DNA from 2 places in the Psychrobacillus sp. FSL K6-4615 genome. Region 1 is predicted to be linked to the other one. Evidence: predicted binding sites of a transcription regulator. Region 1 holds the regulator's gene; the other holds the start of a gene.
What was found. Region 1 encodes NrdR, which represses ribonucleotide reductase genes. Its sites were predicted from a motif close to AACACNATATATNGTGTT; they were not measured.
Positions count from the first base shown of each region.

Region 2: the regulator NrdR is predicted to act here: its motif matches at 3,789-3,806, upstream of MKX53_RS10240 (vitamin B12-dependent ribonucleotide reductase).

Region 1 covers NZ_JBBOYQ010000001.1:2,328,263-2,339,071, reverse strand. The annotation lists gene polA (DNA polymerase I) at 1-2,615, shown strand, start outside; gene mutM (bifunctional DNA-formamidopyrimidine glycosylase/DNA-(apurinic or apyrimidinic site) lyase) at 2,628-3,500, shown strand; gene coaE (dephospho-CoA kinase) at 3,512-4,108, shown strand; gene MKX53_RS11620 (glyceraldehyde-3-phosphate dehydrogenase) at 4,583-5,587, shown strand; gene speD (adenosylmethionine decarboxylase) at 5,787-6,170, shown strand; gene nrdR (transcriptional regulator NrdR) at 6,292-6,756, shown strand; gene MKX53_RS11605 (replication initiation and membrane attachment family protein) at 6,807-8,162, shown strand; gene dnaI (primosomal protein DnaI) at 8,172-9,110, shown strand; gene thrS (threonine--tRNA ligase) at 9,550-10,809, shown strand, end outside.
Region 2 covers NZ_JBBOYQ010000001.1:2,065,797-2,076,605, forward strand. The annotation lists gene MKX53_RS10230 (M24 family metallopeptidase) at 1-514, opposite strand, end outside; gene MKX53_RS10235 (hypothetical protein) at 588-1,010, opposite strand; gene MKX53_RS10240 (vitamin B12-dependent ribonucleotide reductase) at 1,196-3,757, opposite strand; gene MKX53_RS10245 (lipoate--protein ligase family protein) at 3,918-4,754, opposite strand; gene MKX53_RS10250 (rhodanese-like domain-containing protein) at 4,857-5,240, shown strand; gene MKX53_RS10255 (ATP-binding protein) at 5,305-6,579, shown strand; gene MKX53_RS10260 (ribosomal maturation YjgA family protein) at 6,591-7,004, shown strand; gene pnuC (nicotinamide riboside transporter PnuC) at 7,099-7,821, opposite strand; gene gcvPB (aminomethyl-transferring glycine dehydrogenase subunit GcvPB) at 8,334-9,794, opposite strand; gene gcvPA (aminomethyl-transferring glycine dehydrogenase subunit GcvPA) at 9,787-10,809, opposite strand, start outside.

The sequences.
Region 1 (10,809 bases):
AAATCCTATTATTAGACGGCAATAGTTTGGCATACCGAGCTTTTTTTGCCCTACCTTTATTAACAAATGAACATGGAATACATACAAACGCAGTATATGGCTTTACAATGATGCTACAAAAAATTATGGATGAAGAAAATCCTACTCATATGCTCGTGGCATTTGATGCCGGGAAAACGACCTTCCGTCATTCTACTTTTGGGGATTATAAAGGTGGAAGACAAAAAACACCACCAGAACTATCGGAACAATTCCCTTATATACGCAAGTTAATCGATGCTTATGGTATTAAGCGATACGAACTGGAAATGTACGAAGCAGACGATATTATCGGTACTTTAAGCAAGCGTGCAGACGAAAAAGGGCAGCAAGTTGTAATTGTCTCAGGTGATAAAGATTTAACACAACTAGCTACAGATAAAACAACTGTGTATATCACTAGAAAAGGCATAACCGATATTGAAAAATATACACCTGAACATGTACAAGAAAAGTATGGCTTAACTCCATTACAGATTATAGACATGAAAGGTTTAATGGGAGATGCTTCTGATAATATTCCAGGAGTTCCTGGTGTCGGAGAAAAAACAGCTATTAAGCTTTTAAAAGAACATGGTTCGGTAGAGGATTTATATAAAGCACTTGATACAGTTAGTGGCGTTAAACTAAAGGAAAAACTCATCGCCAACGAAGAGCAGGCAATTATGAGTAAGGCATTAGCTACGATTGAAACAGCTGCACCGATACAGATTTCTATAGACGATCTTTCATATACTGGTCCTAATATGGAAGAAGTAATTGAAGTTTGGAAGGAACTAGCTTTTAAAACTCTTCTTGAGAAATCTGACTATATTTCTGAGGAATCCGAAACTACAGAAGTAGCATTCGAGATTGTTGAAGAAATTGACTCTACAATATTAGATAAAGTAATGTCAGTCCATTTAGAAATGTATGATGGGCAATATCATACAAGCGAATTATTAGGTATTGCTTTATCAGATGGAGAAAAGGGTTATTTTGCTCCTGCTGATATAGCTTTTCAATCGAAGGATTTTTGTTCTTGGTTAGAAAATGCTACGAATAAAAAGTATTTAGCAGACTCCAAAGCGACACAAGCAGTGAGTAGAAAACATAATGTGAATGTACATGGAGTGGAATTCGACCTTCTTTTAGCAGCGTATATAGTAAATCCTGCTATTTCTTCAGAGGATGTTGCGGCTATTGCTAAAGAATTTGGATATTTTAACTTGCTGACAAACGATAGTGTTTATGGGAAAGGTGCCAAAAAAACCGCACCTGAAATCGAGAAAATTGCAGAACATGCCGTAAGAAAAGCAAGGGCTATTTGGGACTTGAAAGAAAAGTTAGAAGTAAAACTGGAAGAAAATGAACAATATGCGTTGTATAAAGAAATAGAGCTACCGCTTGCATCTATCCTTGGTACGATGGAATCAGATGGGGTGCTGGTGGATAAACAAATTCTTGTAGAAATGGGTCATGAGCTTAATATTAAGTTACGAGCGATTGAACAAGACATTTATGCGTTAGCTGGTGAAACGTTTAATATTAATTCACCTAAACAATTAGGTGTAATACTATTTGAAAAAATTGGTCTTACCCCTATTAAAAAGACAAAAACGGGCTATTCAACTGCAGCAGATGTTTTGGAAAAACTAGCAAGTGAACATGAAATAATAGAGCAAATTTTACTATATCGTCAATTAGGTAAACTCAATTCCACATATATCGAAGGATTATTAAAAGAGATTCATGAAGATGATGGGAAGATCCATACCCGATATCAACAAGCCTTAACTTCAACTGGGCGTTTGAGTTCGATCAATCCAAACCTTCAAAATATACCAGTTCGTTTAGAAGAAGGTAGAAAAATACGTAAAGCCTTTGTTCCTTCACAACCGGGATGGGTAATGTTTGCGGCGGATTACTCTCAAATTGAATTGCGTGTTCTTGCCCATATGTCTAAGGATGAAAACCTGGTAGAAGCTTTTAATAATGATCTGGATATTCATACTAAAACGGCTATGGATGTATTCCATGTGGAGCAGGAAGCAGTAACGTCCGATATGCGCCGTGCTGCTAAGGCAGTTAACTTTGGGATTGTGTATGGTATTAGTGATTATGGTTTATCACAAAACCTAGATATTACTAGAAAAGAAGCGGCGACATTTATCGAGAATTATTTAAATAGCTTCCCAGGTGTAAAAGGATATATGGATGATATCGTTCAAAATGCGAAACAAACAGGCTACGTTACAACAATTTTGAATAGACGAAGATATTTGCCTGAAATAACAAGTTCTAACTTTAATCTCCGCAGTTTTGCAGAACGTACTGCTATGAATACACCAATTCAAGGGAGTGCAGCCGATATTATTAAAAAAGCAATGATCGATATGGCGGAAAGATTAATATCAGAAAATATGCAGACCAAAATGCTACTACAAGTACATGATGAATTAATTTTTGAGGCTCCACCAGAGGAAATTGCAATGCTAGAAAAAATAGTGCCAGAGGTGATGGAAAACGCTATTAAACTGATTGTACCTTTGAAAGTGGATTATGCCTTTGGTTCATCTTGGTATGACACGAAGTAGGGGGTAACTTGTATGCCGGAATTACCAGAAGTAGAGGGCGTATTACGCGCCCTTCAACCAATTGTAACTGGAAAGACTATTAAGTCAGTAGAAGTTTCTGAAACCATTTATAATTCCAAAGCAATTGGTAAAGAAGCAATTATTAAAGGGTTAGATGTAGAGCAGTTTTGTCTAGTTTTACCTGGCACAAAGATCGACCATCTAGAAAGAAGGTCCAAATATATTTATTTTCATCTTCTAAAGGATGGACTCCCTTATATGCTCGTATCGCATTTGGGCATGTCAGGGGCATGGTTTTCTGTGAAAAACTTGCATGAAATTACAGAAGCTAAGTTTAGAAAGCATGCGCATGTTACCATCTATTTTGAAGAAGGGGATCTGTTAGTCTATTCGGATATCCGACGGTTTGGCGAACTGCGATTCTTAGAAACAGAAGCGGACTACCCACCTCTACTATTAATGGCACCTGAGCCTTTTGATCAGCATGCATTAGATCATTTTCTGCATATGAGTGCATTGCCAAAATACGAAAATAAAGCAATAAAAGAATTTATCATGGATGGTCATGTTGTGTCTGGTTGTGGCAATATTTATGCAACAGAAGCATTATTTCGTATGAAAATACATCCGGCTCGGGCAGTAAAAAGAATTAGTAGAGAGCGGAAAATTCATTTGTTTCAAGAAATTGTAATTGTCTTACTTGATAGTATAGAAAATGGGGGTAGTACGATCTCTGATTATCGTACTATTAATGGCGGAGCAGGAAATATGCAAAATAGACTTCAAATGTATGGCAAAAAGGAATGTGGATTCTGTGGCACGAAAACGAAACAGAAGACAATCGGTGGTCGGACATCTACCTATTGCCCAGCATGTCAAAAATAAGGAGCAACCAGATGATTATTGGATTAACGGGAAGTATTGCTAGTGGGAAAAGCACCGTTGCGAATATGTTATCGGAAATGGGCTTTCCCATTATTGATGCAGATCTTGTCGCGCGTATAGTAGTTGAAAAAGGAACTGCGACTCTAGAGACAATTAAAGAAGTTTTTGGTACACAAGTTATCCATGAGGATGGAACGTTAAATAGGGAAGAATTAGGGGCATTAATTTTTTCGGATCCTTCCAAACGTAAGCAGTTAAATGATATTATGCATCCTGCTATCCGGGAAGAAATGTTAGTGCAAAGGCAACAGCTTGTGCAACAAGGGAATCCAGTAATTATTATGGATATACCATTGCTTTTTGAAAGTAGATTACAATCTTTTGTCGATAAAATCCTTGTTGTGACTGTAACTGAACAAAAACAATTAGAAAGATTGATGGCTCGAAATGGTTTTACACATGAAGAAGCCAGATTACGTATTCAATCACAATTACCTTTGTCTGTTAAAGAAGAAGGTGCGGATGCGGTTATTTATAATAATGAAACCATCGAGGAAACAAAACAACAATTGCTAAAAATATTGGCGATTTGGGAGCAAACGAACTAAAGGTTAGTTAATAACATTTTAAGCATTAGAATTCGAAAAGTGATACTATTTTTTCGCAAGTGGAAATAAAGAAGAAGAGAAGCGTCTGAATTTGTATCTTCAGATGCTTTTTCTATGTAGAAGGAAAAATTTCCTTCTATTATTCCTAAATAGTATTGTTGAAGAGGATTTGCGTACAGATAAATGCCATCATATTTTCGAAAAAAGAAAGGCTGTTTGTGACGTTAGTCATAAACAGCCTTTTAAAAATACTCGGTAATAGTAGAGAAATAATTCGATTCATAGCCAACAGGAAACTATAGTAACAGGTTTTCACTTTCCCAACTTCAGCTGTTCTGTAACCAACCGAAAGTTATTTGAAAATACTAACATTTATAATGTATACTTTAGGGGCTACACAATAAAGAAAATGTGTTATACTAATTCAAGGTTATAAACAATTAAGTATCACACAGTTACAGGAGGACTTTTCACATGACAGTTTCAGTAGCGATTAATGGTTTTGGACGTATCGGACGTATGGTTTTTCGTCAAGCAATAGCACAAGAGGATTTAAATGTGGTAGCGATAAATGCGAGATACCCATTAGAGACGTTGGCACATCTTATTAAATATGATTCTACACATGGTACATTCACTGGAGATATTTCATTAGCAGAAAACGCACTAATCATTGATGGTCAGCGTGTTCAAATTGTGGATGATCGAGATCCAGCAAATTTACCTTGGAAAGAGTTAAACGTGGATATTGTAATTGAATCTACTGGAAAATTTAATGATGGAGAAAAAGCTAAAGCACATATCGAAGCTGGTGCGAAAAAGGTAATAATCACAGCTCCTGCAAAAAACGAAGATGCCACAATTGTTATGGGAGTTAACGATGATAAATTAGATTCATCGATTCACCATATTATTTCAAACGCTAGCTGTACTACAAATTGCTTAGCACCTGTAGTTAAAGTATTAAATGATACATTTGGTATTGAAAATGGGTTAATGACGACTGTTCATGCATATACAAACGATCAGAACAATCTCGATAATCCTCATAAAGATTTAAGACGTGCACGTGCTTGTGGCCAATCAATCATTCCAACTTCCACTGGCGCTGCGAAAGCACTTTCACTTGTGTTGCCTGAGCTTCAAGGGAAAATTCATGGTATGGCGTTACGTGTGCCGACTCCGAATGTCTCTTTAGTAGATTTAGTAGTAGATTTACAGAAGGATGTTACTGCTGAAGAAGTAAATGATGCTTTTGTAAAAGCATCTGAAGGGGCAATGCAAGGGATTTTAGGAATTACGATGGATCCGCTAGTATCAATCGACTTTAATACTTCTACATTATCTACTACAGTAGATGGGTTAACTACTATGGTTATTGGTAACCGTAAAGTGAAGGTTCTTGCATGGTACGATAATGAGTGGGGTTACTCAGCTAGAGTAGTGGACCTAACTAAAAAAGTAGCTTTATCACTGTAATTATCTTATCCTCTTTCTAGCTGATAGAAAGAGGATTTATTAATTCTTGCATAATTCTGTAAAACAACATATAATGAGAATCGTGTTACTTTATTAGAACACCGACTACTTAAAGGGTTAGGACCTCTTTGGACTAACTTTCCCCCGTGGTAGTCAACTTTGAGGTTAAAAATAAACTTATCAAAGGGGGAAACGGACATTGGAAACAATGGGACGTCACATTATTGCAGAACTATGGGAGTGCGATTTCGACAAACTTAACGATATGCAATTTATCGAACAAACATTTGTTGATGCTGCACTAAAATCTGGTGCAGAAGTTAGAGAAGTTGCATTTCACAAATTTGCGCCACAAGGTGTAAGTGGAGTCGTTATTATTTCCGAATCGCATTTAACGATTCACAGCTTTCCAGAGCATGGTTATGCGAGCATTGATGTGTATACATGTGGTGATTTGGATCCATCAATCGCAGCTAACTATATTGCAGATGCTCTTAATGCTGGAATTCGCGAAACGTTAGAAATGCCACGTGGTATGGGACCAGTTAAAAAGCCTGCATCACGTTTGACAGTTCAAGCGTAATAAATTTATACCTGACTGAGTGAGCAGAGGAGTGATTCCTCTGCTTTTTCGATTTTATAGAAGAATATTGTTATAATAGATACATACATAAAAATACCGTGAAGAATTAGGAGAGATCTATATGAGATGCCCAACTTGTCAATACAATGGCACAAAAGTTGTCGATTCTCGTCCTGTGGATGACAATAAGGCAATCCGAAGAAGAAGAGAGTGCGAAGAATGTGGATTTCGTTTTACCACATTCGAAAAAGTAGAAGAGACACCATTAATCGTTATTAAAAAAGATGGTTCTCGAGAAGAGTTCAGTCGAGAAAAAGTATTGCGTGGGCTAATTCGTGCATGTGAAAAGAGACCTGTGGAGTTAGAACGACTAGAAAATATTGTTTTCTCTATAGAAAAAGAATTGCGAAGAATGGGAAATGCAGAAGTTAGGTCAGAGGACGTCGGAGAGATTGTCATGGACCAGCTAGCAGAAGTAGATGAAGTAGCTTATGTTCGTTTTGCTTCCGTCTATCGCCAATTTAAAGATATAAATGTATTTATCGATGAGTTAAAGGAAATTTTAAAGAAAAACCCTTCCTTATAAATAGAATTATTTTAATACTTATCAATATAAAGGAGTAGATACAATTGTCGATGTTATATAAAGAACTACAGCCAGCAGATTTGTATATGATTCGCTTACCATATTCTTTATCAGATTATGATCGGCAATTGTTAACTTTGTTTTATCAACCGTTAGTTGGAGCAGAAAGCATAAGTTTGTATTTAACACTTTGGGCAGACGGAGAACATAATGATAAAGAGCGATGGTCACATTATCAACTGATGAATGTCCTTGGAATGCCAATAGGGAAAATTTTTCAGGCCCGTCTTGCTCTGGAAGCAATTGGTCTTCTCCGTACTTGGAAAAAAACAATGGAGGATGGAAGTGTATTCCATTATGAACTTGCAGCACCATTAGATGCTGAGTCATTTTTAAAGGATCCATTACTTTCTATGTTTTTGCTCAATAAAGTAGGAGAAAATGCCTTTAAACAACTACGTAATCGTTTTATACAAAATTCTAATTGGAATGATGGTTTCACGGACGTCTCTAGAACTTTTGTTGATGTATTTAAACCGTCTACTAAAATGAATAATACTGTATCTTACGATGAAGATTTCGAATCGAAGGAAAGAAAGTCTTCTGTTCCTTTTTATTATAATGACTTTGACTTTTCGTTACTTCAAGAAGGTCTTTCAGAACAATTAGTGCCTAAATCAGCGATGACAATAGAAGCGAAAGAAGTAATTGCAAAACTCTCTTTTTTATATAATTTAAGTCCTGTGGAAATGCAAAAAGTTGTTATACTAGCGTTAGATGACGATCTGCATTTATCCGAAGCGAGATTAAAGAAAGCGTGTGCAGATTATTACAAGCTGACTGTTTCGAAAGTAGCCCCTATTATTGAAAAGATTGAGAAAAAAACTGTACTTTCTGAACCTACGGGGCCTTTAACAAAAGAAGGTGAGTTAATAAATTATTTAGAAACAACACCTCCGATATCTGTATTAAAAGATATTGCGAATGGGAAAGAACCAATTCTTGCAGACGTTCAGTTGGCGAATCATTTTGTTACTCATTTTAAAATGCCAGTTGGAGTTGTAAATGTATTGTTGCAATATGTATTACTACGTACAGATATGAAACTCACGAAAAATTATGCAGAGAAAATTGCTTCTCATTGGATGAGGAAGAATGTCAAAACAGCCAAAGAAGCAATGGAGCTTGCTCGAAACGAACATGAACAATATGTAAAATGGAAAAATGAAGGTTCTCCACAAAAAACATATACTAAAAAACCGACTCGCGAGGAAAAAGTGCCTGATTGGTTTTATAAAAAAGATGGGGAAACGAAAAAATCAACTGGTAAAAATACAAATGGAATACAAAATATTGATGAAGAACGGCAAAAATTATTAGCAGAGCTAGGCATGCTGAAAAGGTAGGTGGCAAAAGTGGAACGTATTAATGAAACCTTAAAAAGAGTTATATCTCCTGAATTTACTACACGACTTAACGATATGAAAAAAGAAGTTTTGGAAGACACGAGAGTGCAAAAGTTTCTAGAGGAGAACGCCTCAGATATTAATAAAGAGATAGTCGATCGTAGTTTGAGTAAGTTATATGAATTTATTTCTCAATCCCATGATTGTGGTTCTTGTCCATCGCTAGATCAGTGTCAGAATTACATGAAGGGGTATGAACCTAAACTAGTCCTTGACCGAAATTTGATAGATAATAATTTTGTTCGTTGTAAACGAGGCATTATTGAAGACGAGCGTAAGAAAGTTATTTCCATGATTGACAGTATTCATATGCCTAAAGAGGTTATGGAAGCAACGCTTGCCGGAGTAGATTTAGAGGATGGCAGTAGGGTAGTTGCTGTTCGTGCAGCTAAAGACTTTTTGAATGAATGGGAGCGTACAAACGTACTTCCAACTAAAGGTTTATATATTTACGGGAAGTTTGGTGTAGGGAAATCTTATTTACTTGGTGCTTTGGCAAATGAGTTAGCCGCTAGACATATTCATTCGGTTGTTGTATATGTACCTGAATTTCTAAGAGAAATGAAACAAGCGATTCAAGATCATTCACTTGCTGAGAAGATTGAATTTGTGAAACGTGCTCCTGTTTTAATGTTAGATGACATTGGAGCGGAGATTATGTCGAGTTGGACCCGTGATGAAATACTAGGGACAATCCTGCATTACCGAATGTCGGAACAACTGCCAACTTTTATGTCTTCTAACTTCAATTATGATGAATTACAACATCATTTATCTTTCACACAGCGTGGGGAAAAGGAAGTAGTAAAAGCTGGTCGAATTATGGAACGGATTAAAGCACTTACGACACCAATCTCACTTCAAGGTAAAAATTGGAGAGAAAGTTAATGAAAAAGAGTGAGACGGCAGGGCGAAAATTGATTCTATCTTGCAATTGATTTTTCTGTGGCGTATAATTATTTTCATAAGAATAGTTAAAATGCAAAGAAGAGGACAACAATCAGTTTGTACGACTTTTAAGAGAGAGAAGCCTTGGCTGTAAGCTTCTTAAGTATCGGCAATCGATTTACCACCTCCGAGCAGTGATTGTGAATTTATATAGCAATTACCGGTCACCGGCCCGTTAGCCGATGCAGAGCTTCGTCTATTTCATTCATCATTACTTCTTAAGTAATGGATAGACAGAAGAAGGGTGGAACCACGACTTTAACCTCGTCCCTTTCTAGGGATGGGGTTTTTTTGTTGTTTTCACAATGTATAGCTCCAGTGCTTGTTGGGGCTAAAAACGGGCGCTTGCGCTTTTCTAATTATAAAAGGAGTGTTCAAAATGGCAGAAGTTATTAAATTGAAGTTTCCAGATGGAGCGGTGAAGGAATTTCCTGTTTCAACAACTACAGAAGAAATAGCACAATCGATCAGTCCTGGATTGCGTAAAAAAGCACTTGCCGGAAAACTTAGTGGAGTACTAATCGATCTTAAATCACCAATAATGGAGGATGGAGATATCTCAATCATTACTCCTGAATCTGACGAAGCGCTAGAAATCTTACGCCATAGCTCGGCACATTTACTTGCGCAAGCAGTTAAACGCCTTTTCAAAGATGTTAAACTAGGTATTGGGCCAGTTATTGAAAATGGTTTTTACTATGATATTGATTCACCAGTACCGATTACTGCAGAAGACCTACCGTTAATCGAAAAAGAAATGAAAAAAATTATTAATGAAAATATTGAAATCATTCGTCATGATGTATCTCGTCAGGTTGCTTTTGACAAATTTAAAGAAGATGAATACAAAGTAGAACTTTTAGAAGCAATCCCCGAGGGAGAACAAGTTTCTATTTATGAGCAAGGAGATTTCTTTGACCTTTGCCGTGGTGTTCACGTGCCGTCAACAGGTAAGCTTAAGGAGTTCAAGCTATTAAGTATTGCTGGTGCATATTGGCGTGGAAATAGTGATAACAAAATGCTTCAACGTATTTATGGTACAGCATTCTTTAAAAAAGAAGAGCTAACACATCATTTAAATATGCTAGAAGAAGCAAAAGAACGTGATCACCGTAAAATTGGGAAAGAACTAGAATTATTTACAACTTCACAAAAAGTTGGTCAAGGTCTTCCACTTTGGTTACCAAACGGAGCTACTATCCGTCGTGTTATTGAGCGTTATATTGTAGACAAAGAGTTAAAACTTGGCTATAAACATGTATATACACCCGTATTAGGTTCGAAAGAGCTTTATGAAACTTCTGGTCACTGGGATCATTACCAAGATTCTATGTTCCCACCGATGGAAATGGATAATGAAACATTAGTGCTACGTCCGATGAACTGTCCACATCATATGATGGTGTTCAAAAGCGGAATGCATTCTTACAGAAACCTTCCGTTGCGTATTGCCGAATTAGGAACTATGCATCGTTATGAAATGTCAGGTGCCGTATCAGGCCTACAACGTGTTCGTGGTATGACTTTGAATGATGCACATTTATTTGTACGTCCAGACCAAATTAAATCAGAATTCCAAAAAGTCGTGGAATTAATTATTTCAGTTTATAAAGACTTTAACTTAGAAGACTATTCCTTC
Region 2 (10,809 bases), 260 kb from region 1:
TGCGCATGAAAAATTCTAATTCATTCGATACTTCAAGCTCAGTCATACCTGGTTTTATGTAAGTAACGATATGCTCATATGCTTCATCAGCAATACGACAAGCTGCCTTTATTATACTAATCTCTTCGTCCGTCTTAATCAAGCGAATTTTTTCAACAAGGCCTGAAAGTGGCACTAAATCGACTTGTACAGCTTGCTTGTATAGTTCATAATCGCTATACGTCACATCATTTTTTTCAAATCCTAATGAGTTGATCCCCATATCTGTTACTTGTGTAGCAATTTCTTCCATCATTGTTTTCTTATGTTGTACTATACGAAAATCTTTAATCTGACTCGCGGCTTGCTCTGTGTAACGAAAATCTGTTATAAACACTGCATCTGTTTTAGAAATTATTGTGACACCAGCTGTTCCAGTGAATCCTGTCATGTAGCGGATGCTATGACCATTCGTAATTAACAGAGCGTCTACTCCATTTTCTTCAAGTGCTGCACGTAATTTACTAAGTTTCATTTTTAGCCCTCATCTCATTTTCTATATTACTTCTTTGTATATTTTATCATAGTAAGTGAGGGCGGTAAATTTTTCATTTTTCTAGAGGATTATCTTTGTAGTGAAATATCGCCGATTCCATGATGAAACGAACAGCTACTATAACTATACAGATAAAAGGGATCGATATTTTTTTTATCGTTTTCTCTATTGAATCTGCATCTAAAATAATCCATTCAAGTACAATCGCAATGATGAGGCCTATAGTAAAACTAGTGATGGAAACTGGAATTTTAATAAATAATAATCCTAAATAGTATAGAAGAAAACAAATTCCCCAAATGACTAAAAATAAAATAATCCATTTCAAATATACATTGGTCCCTTTTAAAAAGAGAAAAGTTTTCGTATATCCGATAGGATTCCACTTGATGAATTGAAAATAATCCAACATTTTAAATAGAATGGTCGTTCCAATTGCCGCAACCATACTAGTAATAATCGATAATCCTTTCATGTAAATCTCCTTTGTTTTTCCTATAGTTTAAGCGAAAGAGCTAGTAATTAAACATTGCAACAAAATAAAAGCACAAGTGATAAGAGAACTTATCAGCTTGTGCTTTAGAATTATTATAGGAAAATATGAGATCCATGGAACGATCATATCTTAGTACACGTGAAATTTGTTATTGGTTTTGTACTTTACAGCCCACATTTTAGTTGAGCATTGCAATTGGTACATGTGTTACATCCACCCATTTCTTCCACAGTACCTTTACGACAAACAGGACATGTATTTCCAACTTCTGAACCAATCGTTACATTGGTTGAGCGTAAATCTTGAATCGTATCTATTAAAACTACATGTCTTTTTTCTACTCTTTCTTCTTTTGGATGATCTTCTAATGTATTTTCCTCTGCTTTTAACGTCAGAACTTGTGAGTCGCGACTTCCATCGACATACACAGTACCACCCTTAGCTCCACCACGATATAAACGCTCGTACACTCCTTCAACCTGTTCAACCGTATATCCACGTGGTGCGTTAACCGTTTTAGAAATAGAACTGTCAATCCAACGTTGAATGATACATTGCACATCTGCATGAGCTTCAGGAGCAAGTTCCATCGCAGTAACAAACCATTCTGGGAGATTTTCTTCTTCAGCAGATTCATTTTTACCTAAATATTCTTGCACAATGTCTGCTTTCACTTCTATAAATTTACCTAAACGACCACTTCTATAGTAAGTGAAGGAATAATACGGCTCAAGTCCAGTAGAAACACCAACCATTGTTCCAGTTGAACCTGTAGGTGCGACTGTTAACAAATGAGAATTTCGAACACCATTCTCTAAAATAGAATTTCGAATGTCTTCTGGCATTGAACTCATAAATCCTGTTTCCGTAAATGCCTTACGCAAGCGATTAGTTTCCTCTTCTGTCTCACCAGTTAAGAATGGGAAGCTTCCGCGTTCTACAGCAAGTTCTGCTGATGTTTCATATGCTGCAATCGCAATTGTTTTAAAGATTTCATCTACTAAAACATTACCTTCATCTGAACCATACTCTTTTTCACAATAGATTAACAAGTCGGCAAGACCCATAACACCTAAGCCTATACGTCTTTCACCAAGTGCTTGTACTTTGTTTTCTTCTAAGAAGTATGGAGTTGCATCGATAACATTATCTTGCATACGTACACCAACACTTACTGTTTCTTTCAACGCTTCATAGTCCACAGTCTTAGTTTCTTTGTTTGCAAATTGTGCTAAATTCACAGCAGCCAAGTTACATACAGAATATGGTGCAAGTGGTTGCTCTCCACAAGGATTAGTAGCGACAACTTTTTGTCCATATGCTGTAGCATTCGTTTTTTCATTTGCATTATCGATGAAGAAAACACCTGGTTCTGCAGAATAAGTAGCACAAATATTGATCAAATTCCAAAGATCTTTCGCTTTTACTGTACGATAAGTTCGAACCTCATAGCCCATTCTTTCCCACTCACGAACATCGCCAATTTTATGCCAATTTTCGTTGTAGAAATCCATTTCTTCTGGAGAATAAGCTTCAGTTGCCGGGAAACGCAAGTCAAAGTCGCTGTCTTCTTCTACTGCTTTCATAAAGTCATCCGTCAGCGTCACGGAGATGTTTGCACCAGTTAAAAACTCAGAATTATGAACGGAATAAGTTCCGCCATCACGTAATTTTGTTTCTGCATCACGAATGATATCTGCATTAAATCCACCTAGACCTGGAATAGCTTTGTAATTGATAATCCCTTGATACATCGCTTCTTCCTGAACAGTAAGTGGTTTGAATTTAAGCTTGTCCTTCGCGAGTTGTTTGATCGTTTCATCATTTGTGTTTTCAATCAAGAAACGTAAAATACGAGGGTTTTGCATTTTAGAGATTATAAATTCCGCAATATCAGGGTGCCAATCTGCTAGCATGATCATTTGTGCACCTCTGCGGGAACCACCTTGTTCGACAAGATGAGTTAGTTTAGCGATATCGTCTAACCATGAAACAGAACCAGAGGATTTTCCGTTTACTCCTCGAGCTAACGTATTTCTTGGTCTTAGAGTAGAACCGTTTGTACCAACTCCACCACCACGACTCATAATTTCCATAACTTGTTTGCGGTGGTCACTAATCCCTTCACGCGAATCTGCAACGAATGGCATCACATAACAATTAAAATAAGTAACATCTGTTCCCGTTCCTGCACCATATAGTACTCGTCCAGCTGGGATGAATTTTAAAGAAACTAGTTGTTGGTAGAATTTCTCAAACCATTCTTCCCGTTTTGCTTCTGTTTTTTCTACAGACGCAAGTCCTGTCGCGTTTCTTTTGGCAATTTGCTCGTAATATACTTCAAGAGGTTTTTCAATCACGCTTAAAGGACGAGTAATAATTCCAGATTCGATCTTGGCAGCATCGTCAATCGCACTTCGGTAATCTTCCTCGATTTGCACTTCAGCTGTTTTCGCTTGTTCGTTAATCGAAACGATATACCCTAGGCCACGCGCTGGAAATTTAGGATCTTCTTTAACTGTTAGAACAACAAAGTCTCCTGCCTTTAACGTTTTCTTTTCCGTATCCTTAAAGGAATAACGATCGATCATGACAAGTCTTGACACACCTTTATGTGTAAGTGTCATATCTTCTGTAATCGAATGCACTTGTGGAAATAATTGGATATCTTTGTTTAATGCTTCAACATTTAAAGTAAGGTTCGTTTCATTTTTAGTTGTTACCATTTACTCTTCCTCCATTCTACAAATTGCAATTGACACAACATGTAGTAGTTTCATTTATAATACGACACAATATATTGAAGAGTAAAGCGAAACTAGTCAGGATTAATTAATATAATCCCTAACTCCTAGTTTTCGAATTTACTATAAGACATTGTTACTTTTATTTTTTATAATTCCATTTATCATTAGCATATCTTGTCACTTCTAGTTGTCTTACGTAATTCTTCTGTTCTTGCGTTAAGTTATATTCGACCAATTCTATCTCCATGGCATCTGCAAATCCTTTTTTAAAAGCAATTTTACATTCTTCCATTGTTACCGGTTTTGATATTATTTTGTTAATGGAGACAGCTTTTTGAGATAGGCCTTTTCTCACTTTCTCTCTTATCTCTTCTGAAGAGAATTTAAACGTTTGAATTAATTTATCTTCATCAAGATCAAGTAATATTGCACCATGTTGTAGAATAACACCTTTTTGTCTTGTTTGTGCACTACCAGCAACTTTCTTTCCTTCGACGACTAATTCGTACCAGCTTGGTGCATCAAAACAAACTGCTGATTTTGGGTTTTTTAAATTTTCTTTCTGTTCGTCTGTATTCGGAACAGAAAAATAAGCGTTTAAACCAAGATTTTGAAATCCTAGCAGTAAACCCTCACTAATAACACGATAAGCTTCGGTTACAGTTGCTGGCATACTTGGATAACTCTCTGTAACGATTACGCTGTATGTAAGTTCATGTTCGTGAAGTACCCCTCTTCCCCCTGTAGGTCTACGCACAAAACCAAGCCCTAATCTTTTCACTGCTTCTATATCAATCTCTTTTTCCACAGTTTGAAAATACCCAATAGATAATGTTGCTGGATTCCATTCGTAAAATCTAATAACCGGGGGAATAAGACCCTCACTATGCCAATCCAGTAAGGCTTCGTCCAACGCCATATTGTATGATGGACTGCAGGGGCCAGAATTTATGAAGTACCATTTTGTCTTTTCCACCTTAATCTCTCCCTTCACAACGTGTATCATTTTATCAAATAGATTGAATTGTATCTAGCACTTCTTTTATAATGAATAGGAAACATAGAGAGGGGAAAGACCGTGTTAGAATTATTGTACTTCGTTATCGCTATACTTGTTGCCTTTTTAGTCTATGCTGGAATCTCGGCATATCGTTTAAAGAAAACTGTAACCAATCTCACGCAAGAACAATTTATTGAGGGTTACCGTAAAGCACAGCTGATTGATGTGCGTGAACCAAAAGAATTTGATGGTGGACATATTTTAGGAGCAAGAAATGTTCCTTCTACTCAATTTCGTCAGCGTTATAAAGAAATTCGTCCAGACAAGCCCGTGTACTTGTATGATCAAAGTGGTGCAAGAAGTGCGCGTGCAGCAATGTTTTTAAAGAAAAAAGGATATACACAGTTATTCCAGCTCCAAGGTGGGTTCAAAGCTTGGACAGGTAAAGTTAAATCTAAGTAATACATAAGGTTCTTCTAAACAGAGGAACCTTTTTTCTTTCATCCACACAATCTGGAGGGTTTAGATGCAAAAACACATTTTGTTTTCTCATTTAGAAGATTTTAGAATCACTCACCCAAATTATGATGATTTTGCTATTGTTTCAAGACGAATTATTTCTACGTTGAATGAACGGGCAACAGGAGATTGGCAAGTAATTGATATTGGCGACTCTATTCTTCAACTGGAGGGAAATTTGTTAGATATGATGGGAAAAGGCTTACTTCCATACGAAGTGCTATGTTCTATTTTCGAAACAAAGGCTCAGCGTAAGATTTCTAGTAAGTCTCCATTAAGCTTTGAGAATAAATTAGAAGTTGTAGAAACATTTGAAAACAATCTTATTTTCTTTCCACAATATAATGTGGCCTTAACTCTTGCATTTAACTATTCTGGAGGAAACACCTGGCCAGAATATCAGTTTTTTTCAACTTCGGTAGATCAAGCCTTGAGTTTCTTACAAGAAATTAACGAAAAGCTAAGACAATTGTTAATGCAGTCTGTAACTTATCTGGTGGATACAGAAAATGGTGTCCAACGGAGAAATTATGGAGAGCAGGCAGCTGTGAGTAGAGACGATGTCCTTTTAGCAGAAAGTATTAAACAAGATATTTTTCGTTCCATTGATGAATTTTTTAAACAAGATGGGTATTTCTTTAAAGAATATGGACTTCCCTATAAGCGAGGTATTCTTCTTTATGGCTCCCCTGGTAATGGTAAAACAACTTTAGTAAAGTCAATTACTGGATCAACGAAAGCACCGGTTGTCTATTGGCAGATTACAGAGTTTACGGGTAGTCATTCCATCCAAGAAGTATTTGGTATTGTGACAAGACTAGCACCTGCTATTTTAGTTATTGAAGATATAGATTCCATGCCTGAATATACTCGTTCAGTCTTTTTAAACACCCTAGACGGTGCCCAATCCAGAGAAGGACTATTTATCATAGGGACAACCAATTACCCTCAAAAAATTGATCCTGCGCTTATTAACCGTGCTGGTCGTTTTGACCGAGCGTATGAAATTCCTTCTCCAACAGCAAAAGTTCGACAAGATTATTTACGCAAACTAGATATCAAAGGAATACTCTCTGACGACCAAGTGAAAGAGATGGCCAAGCTTTCTAAAGGGCTGTCTATGTCCCAGTTAAACGAACTATATATGTCCGTTGCGCTAAACTGGCACTATGATGGGAACTTGGATTACGAGAAGAGAATAGAAGAACTAACAAAGCAAAATAATCGATCAAATAAAAACAACTGGGAAAATGATGAAAACTCTATTGGATTTAACTACTAATGAAGAACTGAGTGATAAATTTGCATTTTACCAATGAACCGAAAAGGATTTTTTACGTAATTGCGGTTATACTCACTATTGCCCTTGGGTTGAGTAGTAGATATTTTAATACGTTGCCTCCTTTTATCCAAAGTCATGCCGGTGATACAGTATGGGCAATGATGGTGTATTTTCTTTTTCGGTTTTTCTTTGTACACAGAAGTAAGTATGCAGCATTATATCTAAGTGTTATTTTTTGTTTTATAGTTGAATTTAGTCAGCTGTATCAAGCAAATTGGATTAATACAATACGTGATACTTTGCTGGGTGCTCTAATACTCGGTAAAGGTTTTCTTGGAAAAGATCTACTACGGTATTGTATTGGTATTTTTATAGCTTTTGTAGTGGATAAATGGATTTATCCTATTATTGCTCAAAAACACTAGGTATACCCCGATTAAAGGTGCTGAAAAGTTTTTAGGATAACCTAAAAAAAGCTTGCCAGTTATTAATTGACAAGCCTTTTTATGATGAATAATATTACCCCTCCAATATAAGTTTGCTTTCGCTTTCGATTAATCCCCCCACGTCGTCTTGTTCTTTGCTCATTTTTATCCAATTTACATATCCGTATATTGAGTTAACGAGAAATGCGGTCCACATCACTAACATCGACCAATCGTTTCCACCTGATTGCAATAATGTAATAGCCCATAATACAATGGATAATCCGTTGACGACAATCCATAGCACCCACTGTTCCGCATATCGTTTAATCATCAAAATTTGAGCAATAATGGATAACACGACAGCAACTGAATCAATTCTTATCTGTTGACCTCCAATTAAATGCAAGAAGTATGCATAAAGAACCGAAGTTATAACAGCAATTACAATTAACTGAATCCACTGTATTTTGGTTAAAGTCTTTACTTTAACATCCTCTCCAGTTGTTGACTGATCAACTTTATTTTTATTCCACAAGTAAATTCCAACAAACTGCAACGGAAAGTAAAACAATCCATTTAACATCGCTTCTCCATATAATCCGTATGTATAGGATATGTATGCATATGTTCCAGTTTGGACAATCCCAAAGTAATAATTACTGATTTTCCCTTTCGCTACTAGAACAACGCATAGCATCCCTGTCAGAGAGCTAATCAAACCGAGCAACGAGTCACCCCATGCAAAAAACAAATAAATATTTACTAAAGTAAAGACTCCTAGCCAAGCTAGCTCAAATTTCGTCCAGTTTTTCATCGTACCCTCCAAAAAGTTTAAATTTGCCGCTGATACCTACTTGTAAAAGTCGTAGAATACTCGGAAGCGAAACTAATACTTTATAGGCTAAAAAGCAAGCATACTCTTCTTTCTCTAGCATTAACCCAATACTAGGACTTAAATAAAGAACAAGAGATACCGACATCGATTAGGACCAACATGAATATAAACGAACCCAACTACCCTCAGAAGTTGAGGCTATCGTTTTTCTTTCATTACTAATCAACCATTGTTGTCTTTACACCTGTAAAGTTTTTAGTTTACAGGTATAGTATACGTATATGGACACAAAGTTACAATAAGAATTTTATATTTTAATAGAGTAGTATGTCCTTCAAAGGAATACATTTACATGCTCGATAAGAAAAGCCGGAGACAATATAGGTTGGGGGTGATAGTTAGAAACATATTAAGTGTTTTATCAGCAATTGAAAGTACTAATAGATACAACTAAAAGGGTGTGATCCTGGAAGAATCACACCCTTTTTCTGTTATGCTTTTATATATCTTAATACCGGCTTACGCGCAGCTTTTGTTTCATCTAAACGGTTAATAACTGTAGTATGAGGAGCATTTTGAACGATTTCTGGATTTTCTTCTACTTCTTTTGCAATTTGAATCATTGCATCACAGAATGCATCCAAAGTTTCTTTTGACTCCGTTTCTGTTGGCTCGATCATCATACCCTCTTCTACATTCAATGGGAAGTAGATTGTAGGTGGATGATAACCAAAGTCAAGCAAACGTTTGGCCATATCTAGCGTACGAACGCCCAGTTTCTTTTGGCGACGACCACTTAGTACGAATTCATGCTTACAATGGCGGTTATAAGGCAGATCGAAATGTCCCTCTAATCGTCTCATCATATAGTTTGCATTCAATACAGCGTACTCTGTTACAGCTTTAAGACCATCAGGACCCATTGAACGAATATACGTATAGGCACGAACATTTATACCGAAGTTTCCGTAGAATGGTTTAACTCTTCCAATTGTTTGCGGACGATTATAGTCAAATGTATATTTGTCATCCTCTTTTACGAGTACCGGGCTTGGTAAGAACGGTATTAAATCAGCCTTAACTCCAACTGGACCTGAACCAGGACCTCCGCCGCCATGTGGACCTGTGAAAGTTTTATGCAAGTTTAAGTGAACACAGTCAAAGCCCATATCTCCAGGACGTGCTTTTGACATAACGGCATTTAAGTTTGCACCGTCATAATACAATTTGCCACCCACACCGTGGATAATCTCTGCTAATTCTAATATTGTTTCTTCGAATAAACCTAATGTATTAGGATTAGTTAACATCAAAGCAGCAGTATCTGGACCTACTACACGACGTAAATCTTCCAAATCTACTAAGCCTTCCTCATTTGATTTGACGGTAATAGTTTCGAAACCTGCAACTGTTGCGGAAGCAGGATTCGTTCCATGCGCTGAATCAGGTACAATTACTTTTGTACGCTGGGTATCCCCATTTGCTTCATGGAATGCACGAATCATCATGAGCGCAGTCCATTCTCCATGTGCACCTGCAGCTGGTTGAAGTGTCACTTCATCCATCCCAGTGATTTCGATCAAATGTTCCTGAAGATCGTACATTAACTCCATTGCGCCTTGAACAGAAGCCTCATCTTGTAATGGATGAATATTCGCAAACCCAGGGAAACGTGCAACTGATTCGTTAATTTTTGGATTATACTTCATCGTACAAGAACCAAGCGGATAGAATCCTGTATCCACCCCATGATTTCGGTTAGATAAAGCCGTATAATGACGCATAATATCTAGTTCGGATACTTCCGGCAATTCAGCTTCTTCCACGCGCTGCATACCCTCTGGTAATAGAGTTGACAAATCTACTTCAGGTACATCTAGTTCAGGTAGGTTATAACCTACACGACCCTCTTTCGTAATTTCAAAAATTAGTGGTTGATTATCTTTATGCATGAAGAGCCCCCATTTCTTGCACGAGTGCATCTATTTCTTCTTTCGTACGCTGCTCTGTAACAGCAATTAATACATGGTTTTTAAGATCTGCGTTCACTCGTCCTAGATCAAATCCACCGATCATTCCTTTTTCAAGAAGTACTTTATTTGCATCTGCCACGGAACCATTTACTTTTACAACAATTTCGTTAAAATGTGCACCTTGATACGGCACTTCGAATCCTGCTTTTTCAAAGGATTGTTTTGCATAATGTGTTTTTACAATATTTTGAGTTGCCATTTCTTTAACACCTTTTTTACCAAGTGCTGTCATCGCAACGGAAGCTGCAAGTGCGTTTAATGCCTGATTTGAACAAATATTGGATGTAGCTTTATCGCGGCGGATATGCTGTTCGCGGGCCTGTAAAGTTAGTACATAACCACGACGGCCTTCCTCATCTGTTGTTTCACCTACTAAACGACCTGGAACTTTACGCATAAGCTTAGTGCTTACTGCAAAGAACCCACAGTGTGGACCACCAAAAGCTTCGGAAATCCCGAATACTTGTGCATCTCCAACTGTAATATCTGCTCCAAATTTACCCGGGGGTGTTAAGACACCAAGTGCTAACGGATTGGCCGAAACAATGAACAAGGCATTTTGCGCATGGGTTAATTGCTCTACTTTTGCTAAATCCTCTATTTGTCCAAAGAAATTAGGATATTGAACCATTACTCCAGCAGTATCCTCATCTACTAATTCTTCTAATTTCATCAAATCAGTTACTCCATCTTTCATTGGCACTGTAACTACTTCGATATTTTGTCCTTTTGCATATACCTTCACCACATCTATATATTCTGGGTGTGTTGCTTCTGATACGAGTAGCTTTTTGCGACGCGTATGAGCTGCAGCAAGGTTGCCCGCTTCTGCTAGTGCAGTACCACCGTCGTACATAGAAGAATTCGCAAGGTCCATTCCTGTTAGTTCACAAATCATCGTTTGAAATTCAAAAATTGCTTGAAGTTCACCTTG